Regions from separate parts of the Marinobacter nanhaiticus D15-8W genome, predicted to be linked through region 3. Evidence: riboswitches for the same ligand, from Rfam matches in the RefSeq annotation. Region 3 holds a riboswitch; each other region holds the start of a gene.
The links. A riboswitch is a leader RNA that binds a small molecule or an ion and turns the genes downstream of it on or off. The one in region 3 is predicted to bind cobalamin.

Region 1 (2,263 bases), 2.2 Mb from region 3:
ACTGGACCGCCTCGCAGACCATCTCGAGCAGGAACTGGACACCGGCTGGCTCAGGAAACAACTGGGATTGGGGAGTAAGACAAGCGCATGAGCATAGACAACCAGAACGCCTTCCCGGAACAGGAGAAGCGTGGCCTCTACCGAGCCATTCAGGAACGCCGGGACGTGCGCTCACAGTTCCTGCCGGACCCGATTCCCGACGAGATCCTGGTGCGCCTACTTGAGGCGGCCCATCACGCGCCGTCGGTGGGCTTCATGCAGCCCTGGGATTTCCTGGTAATCGATAGCGTTGAAGTGCGGCAGGAAGTCCTCGACATCTTCGAACGTGAAAACGAGCGCGCTGCGGAAAATTATGCCGGTGATCGCGCCCAAGCCTATCGTAGCCTGAAGCTCCAGGGCATCCTCGAGAGTCCGATGAACCTGTGCATCACCTGTGACCGTAGTCGCGGCGGCCCGAATGTGCTTGGACGCAATACGATCGTCGAGACCGACCTTTTCAGTACCTGCCTGGCAGTCCAGAACCTCTGGCTGGCGGCGAGGGCAGAAGGTATCGGCGTCGGTTGGGTCAGCATCCTCGATCAGCAGGAACTGGCCCAGGTGCTGAAGTTGCCCGAGGACGTGTACCCCTTGGCCTATCTTTGTCTCGGCTATGTGAGCGAATTCCTCGATCAGCCCGAATTGCAGGCCAAGGGATGGCGCAGTCGCTTATCTCTTGAAGAGCTCGTCCACCGCAACCGCTGGGGTGCCGGCCTTGCGCCCGGCGACGAACTCATTTCACTTCTCCAGCGACGCTGACAGCGTTGCTACCATCCGATCAATGGATTAGGATGATCGCTCTACGGACAGGTGCCCCTGATCTTCAGGGGATAATCGGGAAGTATGGTGCGGCCGCTCAGGCCAATTCCATCGCTGCCCCCGCATCGGTAATAAAGGCGTAGTCTGCAAATACCACTGGCGCGAGCCGGGAAGGTGCAGACGATGACTGCCTCCAGGCTGTCCCCTTTGAGCCCGAAGACCGGCCTGTTATGTCGTGTTTTCCATTGTGGTGCGGCGGGCACCGGGGAGTTACATCATGTCTGCTATTAGCTCATCTTCCAGTGACCGGGCAACCGGTTCTTCCATCAAGGTTTCCTCTCTCGGCCAGAAAGCCGGGGTCCTGCTGTTCGGTATCGTCGTCCTGTTTGCGGTTGGCTTCCTCCCCATGAGCGAAGCGCATAACGCAGCGCACGACACGCGTCACAGCTTCGTGTTTCCCTGCCACTGAATTTGTCTGCCTAGTCAGTCTCAGCGGTCTGTTCGGTATTCGAGAGCCATACCGACGGATAACTGAACGTTTTTGCTACGACAAATCCGTCCCTGGAGGGAAACTGATGTTCCGTTCTCTGATTCTTAGTGCCTGCCTGATTGGCGTCGTTCTCGGTCTGCTCGTTACCGCCGTGCAGGCTGTCGGCGTCACGCCCATTCTGCTGAACGCCGAACAGTTCGAGGGGGCCGGCGAGCCGGCTGCACACGAACATAGCGGTGGTGAACAAGCAGCTCACCATCACCATGAGGAAGCGGCGGGTGGGCATCACCATGGCGACGACGCATGGGCACCTGAAGATGGCGCCGAGCGTACGTTCTACACCACCGTTTCCAATATCTTTGCCGGCATCGGTTTTTCCGCTGTCCTGCTGGTCGTGATGAGCCAATTGCGTGAGCGCGGAAAAATGATGTTGTCGCCCTCCCGGGGGTTGCTGATCGGAGCGCTGGGCTTCCTCGCGGTTTTCGTAGCGCCGTCGCTTGGCCTGCCACCGGAGGTCCCCGGCTCGGCTGCTGCGCCCCTTGAAGCGCGGCAGCTCTGGTGGGTCTTTACCGTACTAATGGTCGTCGCCGGTCTGGGGCTGGTAGGGCTGGCTCGCGGCTGGATGAAGCTGGCGGGCATTCCGCTGCTGGCCATTCCCTATCTCTTCGTGCCAGCCCATGAGGGCCCGCTGTTCTCACATCCTGACCCGCAAGCGGTGGCGGCGCTGACCGAACTGCACCAGCAGTTCATCTGGGCCACGGGTGTGACCAATCTGGTCTTCTGGTTGCTGGCCGGAGTTCTCAGCGCCATTGCCTTGAAACGCCTCTACAAAGCGTCAGCCGATCAATATGACGAAGCTACTGCCTGAGTTTCCGTTTTCGGCCATCGTCGGCCAGGACGCGCTCAAGACCGCCTTGCTCCTGAACGCCATTAATCCCCGGATTGGTGGCGTCCTGATATCCGGCCCCCGTGGGAGCG
Region 2 (2,263 bases), 1.0 Mb from region 3:
CGGGTACGCGTATGACGAGTCGCCGGTGAACGAGAACTTCCGTACCGCGCGTATTCCATCGGATGATCGCCAGTGGCTCACCCTTGGCACCCAGTACGCCCACGCCCAGTCCGGTTGGACGGTCGATGTCGCAGCCGGTGTTCTGCTGTTCGACGACGTCGACGTCAACGAACAGGAGTATACGGTTGACGACGAGCCGGCCGAAGGCGCAGCAAGCTATTCAGCAACTTATGAGCTGAGCGCCTGGGGCGCAGCGGTACAGGTCAGCAAGGCATTCTGATACGCGAGTACCGATCGACGTGACGAACAGGCAGGCCCCCGGGCCTGCCTGTTTTTTTGGGTGCTCAAAAAAGCAGCTGGGTGCGCACTCGGTCTTGCACTCAGCTTGAATCAATGAGCGGGTACGACCATCTTGCGTCCACGGTAAGTGATCGTCCGGGTCTTACCCTCGCCTTCTGCTGCGGATGCGGGCGCAGGTGGCTCCGTCAGGGCCTGCCCACGATAGCGTTTGTCTTCCGAGCCTGGTGTGGCGTCTTCGTCAGTGAGTTCGGGGACCTGCTCGATAAGTTCTTCCCAAGTCCGGGTTAGGTGCGATGAGCGCGATTGCTTTGCATACGAGGCGAGGCGTTGTTCCAGATCTTCATCGGTCAGGTGAAGCTTAACGCCGAATTCAGCCAGTATCAGCCTACGACACTGGTGCACGAGCTTGAGTAGTCCGCGGTCCAGCAGCCAACTGCGTTCTGGTGCTAGCGTCATCATCATTTTTACCTCGGTGATTGGGCGCGCCGCGGGCGGCGGCCGGTTCCACGACATGATAGATGCCGATCAGGTTTGTTTTTTATCGGTATTGGTGTTTAAAGCGAAAAATGTGCCGGCCGGAGATGTCATAAAAGTACGTGGTTTTGCTTACCTTTCCGGAAATTGTGCACGCTATTCTGGCGCGGCGCCCTAAAAGAGGGCGGCTTCGCGTGGTGCATTCCTTGATCTTTCGCATTGACCGGGGCGACGGCTGCGCCTAAAGTGCCCGCCATATAAAATGACGCTTCTGTCATCTGAGGTTTGAGCCTCGAATAAATACGCAAGCGGTGCTCGCGCAAGCGAGTGAAACGGGAAACTGGTGAAAATCCAGTGCTGCCCCCGCAACGGTAAACAGTGAACGACGACATGATCGGCGTGTTGACGCTTCCGGAGCCATTCCGGAGTGTTCAGGCGCGCCCGCCACTGGGCTACGGCCCGGGAAGGCGTTGTCGTCCACATCGCTTAGCGATGTCATTGTGAGCCCGGAGACCGGCCGTTTGCACTTTTCCCCGTCTTTTCAGTCGGGGGCCTGACATGCGGTGTAGCGGAGGGCTTCACCGGTGGCTACCTGCCCTACGCCAGCAGCCGCTCGTCCCTCTACTCGCCCGTTCATCCGACGCTGTCTTGATGAAGGACGACATAGTGAAGAACCCAGCCCGACTTTTCCTTGGCCTGATGGCCGGCATCATTTCCTCCACGCTGTCTGCGGAGACCCTCAATCCCCTGGTTATTACCCCGACCCGTACGGCGCAGACGGTGGATGAGGCGAATGCTTCGGTGACGGTCATTAGTCGAGAGGATATTGAGCGAAGCACGGCGATGACGGTTGAACAGGTTCTACGTGCGGTGCCGGGTGTTTCGGTGACCAGCACCGGAGGTCCGGGTAAACAGTCCAGCGTTTTTATGCGGGGGTCCAATTCCGACCATGTGTTGGTATTGGTCGACGGGGTTAAAGTCGGTGGAGCTACTGCCGGCACGGCCCAGTTGGAGAATATCCCGTTGGCGTTGGTGGACCATATTGAAGTCGTCAAAGGCCCCCGTTCGAGTCTCTATGGTTCTGAGGCTATTGGCGGCGTTATCCAGATTTTTACGCGCCGTGGCACCGTCGAGCCGGAGATCATTTCCGAGGTGATTGCCGGGAACAATGGAACTTCAAGGCTTACCCAGCACTTTGGCGGCACTACAGGCAATACGGCCTACAGCCTATCGGCATCGATGTACGACACCGACGGGGTCGATTCCCAACCGGGCGGTGGGCAAAGCGACAACGATGGTTTTGAGACTAAATCGTTGGCTGCGAGCCTGGATCAGTGGGTGTCGGATAGTCTGGCGCTGGGTGTGAACTTCATGCATGCCCAGGGAAAAAACGACTACGACGGTGACGCCGCGTTCGGCGATCGATACTGGAATGAATTCGTCCAGCAGTCGGGGCGGTTCTTCGTCGACTACTTCGCCTCGGATAACG
Region 3 (2,263 bases):
CGAGCCACTACAATCACGTCCGGGTCCGCCTTGGCGATGGATTCCCAGCCAACGGTGGGCCATTCCTCGTTCGATTCGATCACGTTCTCGATGCCCAGCTTGTCCATCATGTAGCCTGGTGCGCCCAGGCGGCCGGCCACATAGGGATCGATTTCCAGATCGGCGGATGAGAACCAGAACACCGCTGACAGGTCGTCCGGAAGGTCGAGACTCTCGGCACGCTCGACAGCATCTGCTTCACGCGCCTTGAGGCTGTCGACCAGGTCTGCCCCGGCATTCTTTACATCATAGATGGCGGCCAGCTCGGTGATTCCCTTATAGATAGAGTCTGTAGAGAACGCGGTGACGCGGGTGCCGTCGCCGCCCGTGGAATTGTCCTTCGTGTCGCAGTCCGCCGGCATGATGTAGGTGGGAATACCCAGCTCGTGGAACTGGCCACGGGTCGCGACGCTACCAGTGGCGCCCACATGCCATTCATACTGCACGGCCACAAGGTCGGGCTTCTTGTTAACCACCGCTTCGAAGCTCGGGTCGTTGTCGGCGATCCGCTCGATGCCGGCATTGAGCGCCTTGAATTCGGGCAATGTCGGGTTGAACCATACGGAAGTACCGGAGACGGTCTCGCCTACGCCGAGGGAATAGATGATCTCGGTAGCGGACTGGCCTATCGTCACGGTGTTGTCCGGGGCGGCATCGAAGCTGACGTCTAGCCCGCAGTTCCTAATCGTCAGCGGGTAGTCTGTCGTCTCTGCTGCTACGAGTAAGGCGGGAAGTGCAGCTAGCGCAAATGCCAGCAAGCGTATGGGAGCCGTCGTGGGGGTATTTCCCACGGACTCCCGTTTGAATAACCGGGCCCGGGAGTGATGTTTATCACTGTGTCTGGAGCTGCAAAACATGGTTCAACCTCCTTGCATCGCTTCTGCGCGCGTCGACTATAAGTAAAATGTTATAACATAACAATAAGCGATCGCGACGGACGGAGAGAGGGTTCGGGAGGTTGTCTGCTGAACAGTACGGATGGGACTGTTTCCTTCCTTTCCCCGGGTCACCCCGCCCGGTGTCGTGAATGGGATTGTCGGCAGGTCTCCTGACTGACGGGTCGTCGCTCGCCCGGCCTTCCCGGGATAACATCCCAGTGGCGCGGAGGGCGTGGCTCACCGTCTACAGTTGCGGGGGCAGTTTCGGTTCGCAGCCAAGCTGCGGCGAATTCCCTATTAATTCCCGAAGGAAACCGACCGGGCGAGCATATACAGCTTCCCGGGATCGGGCAAGCTATGGGCTTAAGTGGCTCATTCACCGCAGCCGATGGCGACGTAACTGATGGTGGTATAGGTGTTTTCGTTGGGCGCCGGAGCCCCCACAATGGTCGCCATGGGACGTATGCCAGCCCATGTTCTAGACTGCAAAAAGACGCGGCTGCCTTTCCCGTTGTTCCGCGCCTGGAGGTTCCAGCTTTTATGATCGGTTTGATCCAGAGAGTCCTGATCGACCTCGTCCGTCAGCATGGTGGCGACGACGCGGTCTGTACCTTCCGTCTGCGAACGGAGTCCGCCGGTGACTGATTCGGAAAAGCGTCTGCGGCGAGAGATCAATGAGATCGCCGACCAGCTCTGCCAGGCGATCGACGGCCGTTTCGACTTCCAGGTCAATGCCGAATCTGACGACATGGATGTGCAGAAGCTGTCGGTGCTCGCGAACTTAGTACTCGAGTCCGTGCGGCGAAATATCGAGGAGCTGGAACAGGTCAAGACCGAGCTGGAAGAGCGGGTGGCGGAGCGGACGCGCCGTCTCGACCTGGTGATCGACGGTACCAATGACGGCGTCTGGGAATGGGATCCTGCGTCAGATCGACTCCAGGTGTCCCAACGCTGGCTTGATATGATTGGACGTTCGGCGCTGGAAAGGACATTGCGGCTGGATGACTGGCTGACGATGCTGTTTCCGCCGGATCGGGAGGGTTTCCGGCGCCAACTGGAAGACCACCTCGAGGGAAAGATCGATCGCTTCCGGGCGGAGTGCCGGGTATCCGATGGCGCGGGAGGCTATCGCTGGGTCGTCGCACGGGGGATCTGCGATCATGATCCGGAGACGGGCCATGTGCGTCTGGTCTCCGGCACCCAGGCGGATGTCACTCACCAACGTTTCGTGAACCCGGTGACCGGGTTGCCCAACGCGCGCTACCTCGAACTGGTCCTCAGTGAACGGCTGGAAGGGGCGCCGGTGGAGCCGATCAATCTGGTCGTTGTTTCCATGCCGAATGTAA

Region 1: another riboswitch for cobalamin. It lies ahead of RE428_RS12670 (CbtB domain-containing protein); the one in region 3 lies ahead of RE428_RS22910 (ABC transporter substrate-binding protein).
Region 2: another riboswitch for cobalamin. It lies ahead of RE428_RS03405 (TonB-dependent receptor domain-containing protein); the one in region 3 lies ahead of RE428_RS22910 (ABC transporter substrate-binding protein).

What each region holds. Positions count from the first base shown of each region.
Region 1 covers NZ_AP028878.1:2,836,732-2,838,994, reverse strand. The annotation lists gene RE428_RS12680 (cobyric acid synthase) at 1-91, shown strand, start outside; gene bluB (5,6-dimethylbenzimidazole synthase) at 88-795, shown strand; cobalamin riboswitch at 829-1,038, shown strand; gene RE428_RS12670 (CbtB domain-containing protein) at 1,073-1,264, shown strand; gene RE428_RS12665 (CbtA family protein) at 1,371-2,153, shown strand; gene RE428_RS24490 (AAA family ATPase) at 2,134-2,263, shown strand, end outside.
Region 2 covers NZ_AP028878.1:770,967-773,229, forward strand. The annotation lists gene RE428_RS03395 (OmpP1/FadL family transporter) at 1-280, shown strand, start outside; gene RE428_RS03400 (hypothetical protein) at 391-762, opposite strand; cobalamin riboswitch at 1,067-1,310, shown strand; gene RE428_RS03405 (TonB-dependent receptor domain-containing protein) at 1,474-2,263, shown strand, end outside.
Region 3 covers NZ_AP028878.1:5,085,293-5,087,555, reverse strand. The annotation lists gene RE428_RS22910 (ABC transporter substrate-binding protein) at 1-830, opposite strand, end outside; cobalamin riboswitch at 1,061-1,251, opposite strand; gene RE428_RS22905 (putative bifunctional diguanylate cyclase/phosphodiesterase) at 1,555-2,263, shown strand, end outside.